Regions from separate parts of the Ectopseudomonas toyotomiensis genome, predicted to be linked through region 1. Evidence: predicted binding sites of a transcription regulator. Region 1 holds the regulator's gene; each other region holds the start of a gene.
What was found. The regulator FliA, encoded in region 1, starts transcription of late flagellar genes. The targets are predictions, from matches to a motif close to CTAAAGTTTNNNNNNNNNNNGCCGNTAA.
Positions count from the first base shown of each region.

Region 1 (4,192 bases):
GGCACGGGTTCCGGCTCGGCCTGCTGCACCGGCGCAGGAGCTGCTTCAGCGCCGCCCGGTTCGGCCAGGCGTGACAATGCCGCCAGAAGTTCAGGCGACGCGGGCGTCGGCTCGCGGCGCTCACGCACCTCGCCGAACATGCCATTTACTGCATCAAGAGCCTCGAGCACCACATCCATCAGCTCCGAATCGACGCGACGCTCACCCTTGCGCAGGATGTCGAAGACGTTTTCGGCGATATGGCAGCACTCCACCAACTCGTTGAGCTGGAGGAAACCCGCTCCGCCCTTGACGGTATGGAAACCGCGGAAGATGGCGTTGAGCAGGTTCATGTCGTCCGGTCGGCTTTCCAGCTCGACTAACTGTTCGGACAACTGTTCGAGAATCTCGCCGGCCTCTACCAGGAAATCCTGGAGGATCTCTTCATCGGCGCCGAAGCTCATATTGTGTGCTCCTTAGAACCCTAGGCTGGACAGCAGGTCGTCGACATCGTCTTGGCTGGAGGCGACGTCATCACGCTTATCGGCATGAATCTGCGGACCTTCACCCCGCGATGGCTCTTTTGATTTTTCCTGTTCGGTACGCAGCGCTTCGTGGTCGTGCTGAATACCGGCAAAACGGTCGACCTGGCTGGCCATGAGCATCAGCTTGAGCAGGTTGCTTTCCACTTCGGTCACCAGCTGGGTGACACGCTTGATCACCTGGCCGGTAAGGTCCTGATAGTCCTGAGCCAACAGAATGTCGTTGAGGTGGCCGGAGAGCTTGGCGCCATCTCGTTCACTGCGGGCGAGGAACAGCTCGACACGCTTGGCCAGCTCGCGGAAACCGTCGGCACCGATTTCGCGGCGCATGAAGCGGCCCCACTCAGCGCTGAGGCTCTGCGCTTCGTCACTGAGGTCGTTGACCAGCGGCGCACTCTGCTCGACCAGATCCATGGTCCGGTTGGCGGCCTTCTCGGTCATGGTCACGACGTAGTTCAGGCGCTCGGTCGCATCGGCGATCTGCGACAGCTCCTGGGCATGCGGCATACGCGGATCGAGCTGAAAATTGACAATGGCGTTGTGCAGTTCACGGGTCAGTTTGCCGACCTCGTGATACAGCCCGCGGTCGCGGACCTTGTTCAGCTCGTTGATCAGTTGCACCGCGGCGCCGAAATTACCTTGTTCAAGGCTATCGACCAGATCGCGGGCATTGTTTTTCAGGGTCGACTCGAGGTCACCCAGCGTGGAGTCATCGTGTTCCATAGCACCCTCGCGGCTGACATCAGCCGTTGACCCGCTCGAAGATCTTCTCGATCTTTTCCTTCAACACCTGAGCGGTGAAGGGTTTGACCACGTAGCCATTCACACCGGCCTGGGCCGCCTCGATGATCTGATCGCGCTTGGCTTCAGCAGTCACCATCAGCACCGGCAGGTGCTTGAGGCGCTCGTCGGCACGTACGGCGCGCAGCAGGTCGATGCCGGTCATGCCAGGCATGTTCCAGTCGGTCACCAGAAAGTCGAAACTGCCGCTTTGCAGCATCGGCAGCGCCGAGGTGCCGTCATCGGCTTCCGCGGTGTTGGTGAAACCCAAATCCCGCAAGAGGTTCTTGATGATCCGTCGCATCGTCGAGAAATCGTCAACGATGAGGATTTTCATGTTCTTGTCCAAGTCGACCTCCGTACAGTCCCAAACGTATTGCGCTTGCAACTACGCCCTTTAATCGTGAAACCGTTTGCGCCTGCGAGTACGCCGCGTTCAGCCAGCGCGCCACTCACTCAGCCGCGAGCGCAAACGCGCCGCGCACTGGCTGTGCAACTGGCTAACACGTGACTCGCTAACCCCCAGCACTTCACCGATTTCCTTCAAGTTCAGTTCTTCATCGTAATACAGCGCCAGCACCAGACGTTCGCGCTCCGGCAAACCGGCGATGGCATCGGCCAAGGCCGCCTGGAAGCGTTCGTCTTCGAGGTCCCGCGAAGGTTCGAGGTGAGTGTGTCCGGCGTCTTCGTGCAACCCGCCATGTTCGCCGTCCTGCAACAGGTCGTCGAAACTGAACAGGCGGCTGCCCAAAGTGTCGCCAAGAATGCCGTAGTAATCTTCCAGACTCAATTGGAGTTCGGCCGCAACCTCGTGATCTTTAGCGTCCCGTCCGGTTCTGGCCTCCACGACACGAATGGCATCACTGACCATCCGGCTGTTGCGGTGCACCGAACGCGGCGCCCAATCACCCTTGCGCACCTCGTCGAGCATGGAGCCGCGAATACGGATACCGGCGAAGGTCTCGAAACTGGCACCCTTGCTGGAGTCGTATTTGCGCGAGGCTTCGAGCAGGCCGATCATGCCGGCCTGGATAAGATCATCGACCTGCACGCTGGCCGGCAGACGAGCCAGCAGGTGGTAGGCGATGCGCTTGACCAGCGGCGCATAGCGCTCGATCAGCTGGTGCTGGGAGTCCTGCGCCTGAGCCTTGTTGTACATACGAAGTCCAGAAGCTGCTGTCATACGGCCGAGTCTGCGGTCGGTTGTTGCACCAGACGCTCGACGAAAAACTCCAGATGACCACGGGGATTGGCCGGTAACGGCCAGGTATCTACCTTCTGAGCTATCGCCTTGAACGCCAGGGCGCACTTGGATCGAGGGAAGGCTTCATAGACGGCGCGCTGCTTCTGCACGGCCTTGCGCACACACTCATCGTAAGGCACGGCACCGACATACTGCAGGGCGACATCGAGGAAACGATCCGTCACCTTGGTCAGCTTAGCAAAGAGATTGCGTCCTTCCTGCGGGCTATGGGCCATATTGGCCAGTACGCGGAAGCGGCTGATGCCGTGATCGCGATTGAGCAGCTTGATCAACGCGTAGGCGTCGGTAATCGAGGTGGGCTCATCGCAGACCACCACAAGGATCTCCTGCGCCGCACGCACGAAGCTGACCACCGCATCACCGATACCGGCAGCGGTGTCGATCACCAGCACGTCAAGGTTTTCACTGATGTCACTGAACGCCTGGATCAACCCGGCGTGCTGCATCGGCGTGAGGCTGACCATGCTCTGCGTACCGGATGCTGCCGGCACGATGCGCACGCCACCCGGCCCCTGCAGCAGAACGTCACGCAGATCACATTCACCCGCGATGACATCGGCCAGGGTGCGCTTGGGCGTCAGGCCCAACAGAACGTCGACGTTGGCCAAGCCAAGGTCGGCGTCCATCAGCATGACCCGACGGCCGAGATCGGCCAGGGCCATGGACAGATTGACCGACACATTGGTCTTGCCGACGCCACCCTTGCCGCCAGTCACCGCAATCACCTGTACGGGATGCATACCCATGTTCTTTCTACACCTTGTCTAACTTCGACTTGGCCTTACAGGTCGTTGGTAAGCACCTGTTGAGGCCGTTCACTCCCGCACCACGTGGCGAGAGGGTGCAACATTCTCGCTGCGTCAACCGGCTCGCTTGGCCGGATTGTGATAGAGGCCGGCGAACATCTGCGCCATGGCGTCCTCACTCGGCTCCTCGGCAGCCTGCAGCCCAACGGCACGGCTGACCAGCTGATGGCTACGCGGCACATGCAGATCGTCCGGAATCCGCGGCCCGTCCGTCACATAGGCTACCGGCAGTTGCTGGCCTATAGCCAGACCTAAAACCTCACCCAGACTCGCGGCTTCGTCCAGTTTCGTCAGTATGCAGCCTGAAAGACCACAACGCTTGTAACTATGGTAGGCCGCCTTGAGCACTTGGCTCTGACTTGTTGCGGCCAGTACCAGATAATTCTTCGCCTTGATGCGTGCCGAGGCCAGACTCTCCAACTGCAGACGCAGCGCCGGATCGTTGCCTGGCAGGCCAGCGGTATCGACCAGCACCACGCGTTTCTTGGCCAGCGGCGCCAGAGCCTGCAGCAGAGACTGACCGGGGTCGATCTGAGTCACCGACACACCGAGGATGCGCCCCAGGGTCTTGAGCTGTTCCTGCGCGCCAATGCGGAAGCTGTCCATGCTCACCAGAGCGACCTGTTGCGAGCCGTACTTAAGCACATAACGCGCAGCCAGCTTGGCCAGGGTGGTGGTCTTGCCCATGCCGGCCGGACCGACCAGCGCGATCACACCACCCTCTTCCAGCGGTTCGACCTTGGGCGTAGTGATCGCGTGAGCCAGGTGCGCCAGCAACATACGCCAGGCCTGACGCGGCTCGGCCACACTGGCTACCTTGC
Region 1 covers NZ_CP070505.1:197,333-201,524, forward strand. The annotation lists gene JWV26_RS00910 (chemotaxis protein CheA) at 1-443, opposite strand, end outside; gene JWV26_RS00915 (protein phosphatase CheZ) at 456-1,244, opposite strand; gene JWV26_RS00920 (chemotaxis response regulator CheY) at 1,264-1,638, opposite strand; gene fliA (RNA polymerase sigma factor FliA) at 1,738-2,484, opposite strand; gene fleN (flagellar synthesis regulator FleN) at 2,481-3,311, opposite strand; gene flhF (flagellar biosynthesis GTPase FlhF) at 3,426-4,192, opposite strand, start outside.

Region 2 (4,192 bases), 160 kb from region 1:
AATGGTCAGCAGGCCTTGCTTGAGTTCGTCATGCACCAGCGCTGGCGGCAGCGCGCCGATACCGAACCCGTCGCGCACCAGACGCGTCATCGCGGCGATGGAGTTGACGCAATTGATGCGTGGCGCACTGACGCTGCCGGCATGCAGCAGGTTGAGAATGTCCTGATGCGGCCGCGAATTCTTCGAGAAGGTGATGATGCGCTCACGCGCCAGCTCCTCCATCGAAGCGTAGCTGCGGTGGTACAGCGAACCGGTCGGGACGATCCAGCGCACCGGAAAGGCAGCCAGTTCCAGATTGCGCACGCTGTCGCCGTTGACCATGTCGGTCTGGAACACGATATCCAGATAGCCCTTGAGCAATTGCTCGTTGAGGTTGCGCGCGGTGTCGGCCGTCAGCTCGATCTCCACCGCGGGGTAGCGCTCCATCACCCGTGTTACGAACGGACTCAACCAGGTGTGAATGACGGTATCCATCGCGCCGACGCGAATACGCCCCTGGATGTTGCCAGTATCGCTGATCGACTGCTTCAAGGCCTGCATGGTGTCGATCATGCGCTCGGCATATTCGAGCACCTTCTGCCCTTCCGGGGTCAGCGATACGCCCTTGGAATCACGCAGAAAAAGACGTGTGCCGAGTTCATCCTCGAGCGCAGCGATACGGCTGGAAATGGACGCCTGGGTGCTGAACAGCTTCTCGGCTGTCAGGCGGAAGCTCTTGAGCCGTGCCACCCAGACGAAGGTCTCGAGAAATCTCAGATTCATGCCGTAACGCCTCTTCGCAATGTTCTTCTCAGGGGCTGATTGGCAGCGCCCACGCAGCCTCAGGCGTAGCAGGTTGTATGCCAGAGGTTTTTCGCCCAGCCGATGAATTTTCCTATCGCTGGCCCCCTGTTTTTTCTCGTTGGACGCCGCCGAACAACGCTTTGAAGAATGGCGCCGCGCTCTGCGCAGACCACAACAACATCATTCAAAACGCGCTCTGCCAAGCAGCTGCTCTCGTCGGCTGCGCGCTCCCAACAGGAGACACTGCACCATGAAACCCCATTACCCATTGGCATCCGCGCTGCTGCTCGGCGGCGGCCTGCCGAGCATCGCACATGCCGATTTCATCGCTGACAGCAAGGCCAGCGTCGAGATGCGCAACTTCTATTTCAACCGTGACTTCCGCCAGAGCGGCGCCCGTGACAAGGCCGAGGAATGGGCGCAGGGCTTTCTGCTGCGCATGGAGTCCGGCTACACCGAGGGCACCGTCGGTTTCGGTATCGATGCATTGGGGATGCTCGGTGTGAAACTCGACTCCGGTGACGGCACTGCTGGCAGCGGCCTGCTGCCGGCCGATGGCTCCGGCGGCTCGCAGGATGAGTATTCCAAGCTCGGCCTGACCGCCAAGGTGAAGGTCTCCAACAGCACACTGAAAGCTGGCGCCCTGCACTTTCGCAGCCCGATCGTCTCGGCCAATGACTCGCGTCTGCTGCCGCAGACCTTCCAGGGTGCACTGCTGAATGTTCAGGAAATCGACAACCTGACCCTGCAGGGCGGCAAGATCAACCGCATCAAGGCCAACAGCTCCACCGACTACACCGAGATGACCGGCAACCGCATCGGCGGCAGCAGTGATTCCTTCGTGTTCGGTGGCGGCGAGTACAAGATCACCCCGCAACTGACCGCCGGCCTGCACTACGGCACCCTCGAGGATATCTACCAGCAGTACTACGGCACGCTGGTGCACGTAATGCCGCTGGGCGATGACCAGTCGTTCAAAACCGACCTGCGCTACTCGCAAAGCCGTGAGGACGGCAACTTCCGCGACCTCGACAACAAGGCCTTCGGCGCCATGTTCACCTACAGCCTGGGCGGTCACGCCGTCGGCGCCGGCTACCAGCGCATGAGCGGTGACGATCCGTTCCCGTACATCGCCAGCAGCGATCCGTTCCTGGTCAACTTCGTGCAGATCAACGACTTCGCCAACGTCGAAGAACGCTCCTGGCAGGTGCGCTACGACTACAACTTCGCCAGCATCGGCATCCCCGGCCTGACCTTCATGACCCGCTACATCTCCGGTGACAACGTCGAGGTCGCCGGCCGCAACAGCGAAGGCAAGGAATGGGAACGCAATACCGATATCGCCTACGTGGTGCAGAACGGTCCGCTGAAGAACCTGGGGCTGAAATGGCGTAACGCCACCGTTCGCTCCAATTTCGGTAACGATCTCGACGAGAATCGCCTGATTCTCAGCTACACCCTGGCGCTCTGGTAAGCACTTCAACCCGATGACGGGGCCATTACGGCCCCGTTTGCATTTCTCGGGAAGCAAGAAGGCCATAGACTTTTAATCAAGTTGTATGACAACTTGCCGATTCCTGAGAATCATCCTGAAGAAGATGGCGAGGCGTTATCGTGAGCTTTTTACTGTCCTGGCAACAAAAATTCCGCGCCCTTATCGCGCTCACCCTGATCAGCCTGATTCTGATGGCGGCCGCCTCGTTATGGGCCAACCATCGCGTCAGCAGTGCCTTACAGGCGAGGGAACAGGCGGCAGCCTATGCCAGCGCCAGTACCCAGTTGATGAACCACTGGTGGCAACAGAACGCACTGCGCCAACAGATCACCCCCGACCTGCAAGCAGCGTTCGACAGCGGTCTCAATGAGCTGCAAGAACTCATCGGACAACTGCTGACGCAAGCCCAGGCACTGGAAGACGACGCCACCTTGCAACACGCCCAGCAGATCCAGGCCGTGCTACTGGAGGAACTTACCCAACAGCGCCGGTGGCTGAGCTTCAATCAGGCCCTGGGTCTGACCCCCTTCGAGGGCCAGCGTAAAACCCTGACGGAAAGAGGCAAGGCCCTGGAGGCGATCAGTTTCGATCTGATCAAACCCTTCATTACCAGTGCCCTGAGCAGCCAGCGTGACTATCTGTCGACCTTCGACCCGGCGTTCGCCCAGATTGCTCTGACGGCCATCGGCAAACTGCAGGAACAGATCTCGGATCTCGAATGGCAGGACACACCGATCGGCAAGAACGTGCAGGGCTATGCCCAGGCGTTCACTGATATCCATGGCAACATCGAGCGCATCAACGCCACCAATCAGCGCCTGCGCCAACTGGGCGAGCAACTGCAGACGCGCATCGACGAACAAGCGCAGGCGCTGCAGAGCGGCCTGTTGTTGCGCCGCACCCAGGAAGCCGAGCAGGCCCGCCTGTCCGCACTGTGGATGATGGGGCTGAGCTTCCTCGCCGTTGCCGCCCTGCTCTGCCTCACCCTGCTGCAGGCTTCGCGCACTCTGGTCAGCCGCCTGCGCAACGTCATTCAACTGCTGACTCAGGTCGCCTCCGGCGATCTCACCGGCAAGCTGCCGGTGGGCAGCAACCCGCGTGACGAATTCAACCAGTTGGCCGACGCCGCCAACCGCATGATCCAGGGCATCGGCGGTATCGTTGCCGAAGTGGTGCGTGCCAACGGCGAGCTGAGCCGCCTGCACCATCACCTGGGCGATGCCATGCGTCAGTTGGGCGACAACAGCACCCAGGTGGAAATGCAGACCGAGCAGGCCGCCTCGGCCTCGCACCAGATCAGCGCCACCCTCAACGACATGGCGCAGCGTACGGCGCAAGTCGGCACTGCCACCACCAGCGCCTACGATGCCGCGCGTAACGGCGGCGAAGTGATCGCCGCCAGCGTCGACAGCATGAGTCGCCTGGCGCAGCTGATTCAGGACACCCACAGCCAGGTCGATGCCCTCGGCCAGAGCAGCGCGCGGGTCAACGGCATCGTCGATGTGATCAACAGCCTCGCCGATCAGACCAACCTGCTCGCCCTCAACGCGGCAATCGAGGCAGCCCGGGCGGGTGACGCTGGCCGCGGCTTCTCGGTGGTGGCCGATGAAGTGCGCTCGCTGGCGCAGAAGACGGTCTCGGCAACCACCGACATCAGCGCCATCGTCGGCGAGTTCCAGCAACAGACCCGACACATGCACCAACTCATGAGCAATGGCCTGAACCTGGCCGCCGACAGCGAGCGACATGCTGCTCAGGTGGCCGACGCCATCAGCTCCATCACCTCGGCGATGGAGCGCCTGACCGGCGAGATGAACCAGGTCGTGGTGGCCATCGAGGAAGTCTCCACCACCACCGAGGACATCGCCGACAAGATGGAAACCATCAACGTGCACACCGGGCAGAGCAAGGACC
Region 2 covers NZ_CP070505.1:361,446-365,637, forward strand. The annotation lists gene JWV26_RS01500 (LysR family transcriptional regulator) at 1-762, opposite strand, end outside; gene JWV26_RS01505 (OprD family porin) at 1,034-2,257, shown strand; gene JWV26_RS01510 (methyl-accepting chemotaxis protein) at 2,398-4,192, shown strand, end outside.
Region 2: JWV26_RS01510 (methyl-accepting chemotaxis protein) is a predicted target of FliA. The motif match lies at 2,333-2,360, and genes of this name have one in related genera.

Region 3 (4,192 bases), 990 kb from region 1:
ATCCTGCGCGGTGGCCGTCATCTCGTGTACCGCCGTGGCCACCAGTTCGATCTCGGCCAGTTGCTTCTGCACGCCCTGGTTGGTGCGGATGGCGATGTCGGCGGTGTGCTCGGAGGAGTCGCTGACCTGCTGCACCGAGGTCACCACGGAGGCGATCATCGTCTGCAGTTTGGCCAGGAAGGCATTGAAGCCTTGAGCGATCTGTCCCAGCTCGTCCGTACGGTCGACCTGCAGGCGCACGGTCAGGTCGCCGTCGCCCTTGGCAATGTCATCGAGCATGCCGACCATCTGCCGCAGCGGGCGGGCGATGCCGTAGCCGACGAACCAGATTACCAGCAGACCCAGGCCGGCGATCAGCAAGCCCACCAGCGTCATGCCCAGGGTGTCGCCGTCGCGTTGGGTGACAAGCTCAGCCTGCAGTTGGCGCAGGTCTGCCATCACGGTGTCCAGCGGCAGTACCAGCATCAGCACCCAGCGAGCGTCGGTCTGGCCGATGGTGAAGCTGAGGAATAGCTCGATGTGGCTGTCGGCGGGATCGTCCTCGACATGCACGTCGTACTTCGGCATGCCAGGCTGCAGGCTGCTCAGGTTGGCCAGTTCGTTGGCGTCGAGCAGCTCGGTAGCGGGCTCGCCAAGCTTTTCCGGTGCTTGGGTCGAGGCGACGATACGGCCATTGCTGGCGATCAGGGCGATCTCGCCGGCGCCGCCATAGAGCTGGGCGTCGGCCTTGACCAACAGTTCCTGGATGAAGTTGACCGCCAGATCAGCCCCGGCGATACCACGAAACTCGCCGTTGACCAGAATTGGTGAGGTGAAGGAGGCGAGCATGGTCATCTTGCCGCCGACGTCGTAGGGGGCTGGATCGATCACGCAGGGGCGTTTGCGTTCCTTGGGGCACAGGTAGTATTCGCCCGCGCGCACGCCGGTCGGCAGCAGTTCCTCGCTCTCGGTCGAGCCGATGGCATCGACACCGAGACTGCCGTCGGCATTGCGATACCACCAAGGCAGGAAACGGCCGGTACCGTCGTAGCCATTTTCCTTGCTACCGGCGTACATATCGTCGCTGGCGTCGAAGGCGTTTGGCTCCCAGCCCAGGTAGCTGCCGAGCAGCTTGGGATTCTGCGCCGTGGTTTCATGCACCAGGTTGGCCAGTTCTTCGCGGCTGATGCTGAGCAGCGGGCTGCCGCCGGCATCGGTCATGCCGAGCATGGCGTTGACGCGCGCCAGGTCGGCGGTGATCTGCAGGGGCGCTTCCAGTTCTCGCTGGATTTCGCTGACCTGGGCCTGCGCCAGCGAGGAAAGGCGCTGCTCGATAACCTGCTCAAGCAGGACCTGGGTGCGTTGCTGCACCAGATTCTGGGTTCGGTCGCTGGCGAACAGGGCATAGAGCACCAATGCCACGACCACTGCCAGCACACTGGCTCCGGCGAGGAATGCGACGGAAAACTGGATCGACTTGAACTTCATGGGAGCTCCCGAGCGCAGTGTGTCCTGTTACGGGCTATCGGCCGTGACAGGGGAAAACCTTAATAGGCTGATGCGGAGCATCTGGCTGCTGTTGCATTTAGCAAAGATGGCGCACGGCTATCGCGCAAGTGACGCGGTTGCTCGTGCCACGGGGGCGGCCTAGCATAGGGCGTCCGATTCAAGGAGAAGGCTCGATGAGCAAGGTTCTATATCTGAGTGGCCTGGCTGCTGCCGTGCTGCTGGCAGGGTGTCAGGCCGTCAATACCACCAGTGGTGGTGCGGTTGGCGTGGAGCGCAAGCAGTACATGTTCAGCATGCTGTCAGCCGAAGAAGTCAATCAGATGTACGCGCAGTCCTATCAGCAGACGCTGAGCGAGGCGTCGAGCAAGGGTGTGCTGGACAAGACCAGTAACAATGCCAAACGCCTGCAGGCCGTCGCCGCTCGCCTGATTCCGCAGGCGCCGCGTTTTCGTCCGGATGCCGCCAACTGGCAGTGGGAGGTCAATCTGATCAAGAACCCCGAGCTCAATGCCAACTGCGGGCCGGGCGGCAAGATCATTTTCTACAGTGGCATCATCGAGCAGCTGAAGCTGACTGACGATGAAATCGCCGCGATCATGGGCCACGAGATGGCGCATGCCCTGCGTGAGCACAGCCGTGAGGCGATGTCCAAGGCATACGGTATTCAGGTGGCCAAACAGGGCGCCAGTGCCTTGCTCGGACTGGGCGAGAGCGGGATGGCCATGGCGGATACGGTGGTGCAGTACAGCCTGACATTGCCCAACAGCCGCAGCAACGAGAACGAGGCCGACCTGATTGGCCTGGAGCTGGCCGCACGCGCGGGCTACAACCCGAATGCGGCCATCAGCCTGTGGCAGAAGATGGAGGCCGCCGGTGGTGGGGCACCGCCCGAGTTCATGAGTACCCACCCGTCGTCCAGCAGCCGTATCGCCTCACTGCAGGCGGCGATCCCCAAGGTGATGCCGCTGTACGAGCAGGCCAAGGCCGGGCGTTAATTTCGGGCCAGGAAACGGCGCGGCGTGATTGTTCACGGCGCGCCGTTTGCGTTTCAGGGCAGGGCGATTTCTGCAAGTGGACGGGGTTGCAGGCCCAGCTGAGCGCGGAAGCTTTCCATGTCGAACATGGTGCAGATTTCCTGGATCTCATTGCCCGGTGTCAGGGACCAGAAGGCCATGGCCGAGATGCTGAGGACCTTGTCGCTGGGTGGATAACCTAGGGCGGGTTTCTGGATGGTGCCGATCAGGGTACTCCAGGTGACCACTTTGTAGTTCTCGGCGATGCATTCCTCGACCAGTACCTGCAGGTCCGGCATGGCGTAACGGATGTTCTGGACCATCTGGGCGAAGCCGGCGCTGCTGAGCGGGGTGCCGATGAACGAGCTCTTGTAGAGAAAATCGCGGCTGTGCAGTTGTTCGGCCAGCGCCAGGCGCCCCTTGTTCCAGGCCAGGTCGATGTGCTGGCACACCACCTTCTTGCGATCATCCAATGACATGTTGTCCTCCCGGCTGCAGGCCGTCTCCATGTGACGTGGCACGCACTTTAGCAGCAGGGAGGAGGGGGCTGGAATTGGCCGAAATGCCGGCTCGTTGACGTCAGTGGTTCGTCAGATCAGGCCGCTCAGCTTCAGTGCCTGGTAGCCGGCATAGATTGCCAGCGCGGCGAAGGCGCAGGCGGCCAGGCGGCGGATCAGGGTCAGCGGCAGGCGTTCGGCGGCGAAATTGCCCGCCAGCACCACAGGTACGTTAGCGATCAACATGCCCAGCGTGGTACCAATCACCACCAGGATGAAGTGCGGGTACTGCGCGGCCAGCATCACGGTGGCGACCTGGGTCTTGTCGCCCATTTCAGCGAGGAAGAAGGCGATTAGCGTGGTGAGGAAGGGGCCGTATTTCTTCAGGCCGGATGCTTCGTCGTCGTCGAGTTTGTCCGGTACCAGAGTCCAGGCCGCCACGGCGACGAAGCTGGCAGCGAGAATCCAGCTGAGAGTGGCGGGGGAGAAGAAACCGGCGACCCAGTTGCCGACGGCGCCAGCGGCGAAGTGGTTGGCCAGGGTGGCGACGACTATGCCCCAGATGATCGGCCAGGGTTTGCGAAAACGGGCGGCCAGCAGCAGGGCGAGCAACTGGGTCTTGTCACCAATTTCGGCGAGGGCAACGATCAGGGTGGGGACGAACAGCGATTCCAGCATCAGGTTTCCTACAGGGGGCGGGTCGACACGGCTTATGACACGAACGACCTTCCCGCCCCGGGTATAGGTTGTACGTGTCATAGGTCTTGTCAAACCGCAGGCCTCTCTATGTAGGCCTTGGGTCGTATACGCCATGCTCTGCGGAGCAAGTGTGTTGACGTATACCGGGCGAGCAGGGCGCTCGCGGGAGACTACTCCCCTAGGACGGGCGCAATTGTGCCCAAGCGCCGCATTGGGAGCAACCCCAATTCAGCGTCGGGCGCCGTAGATGCGGAATCCATCGGCGTCTGCCAGGGTGCGGCAGGGGCCGAGATGACGCTCGATCAGGGGGGGATACTTGAGGAAACTGTTGGCTACCAGGCGCAGCTCGCCACCTTTTATCAAGTGGCGAGCCGCCTGGCTCAGCAGGTTCTCGCTGGCCTGGTAGTCGGTGTGCACGCCCTGATGGAACGGCGGGTTGCTGACGATGGCGCTGAGTCCCTCGGGTGCCGATTCGATGCCCGTGCCGGCGATCAG
Region 3 covers NZ_CP070505.1:1,184,742-1,188,933, reverse strand. The annotation lists gene JWV26_RS05370 (methyl-accepting chemotaxis protein) at 1-1,467, opposite strand, end outside; gene JWV26_RS05365 (M48 family metallopeptidase) at 1,662-2,483, shown strand; gene JWV26_RS05360 (ester cyclase) at 2,537-2,980, opposite strand; gene JWV26_RS05355 (TMEM165/GDT1 family protein) at 3,092-3,673, opposite strand; yybP-ykoY riboswitch at 3,768-3,888, opposite strand; gene JWV26_RS05350 (class I SAM-dependent methyltransferase) at 3,926-4,192, opposite strand, start outside.
Region 3: JWV26_RS05370 (methyl-accepting chemotaxis protein) is a predicted target of FliA. The motif match lies at 1,502-1,529, and genes of this name have one in related genera.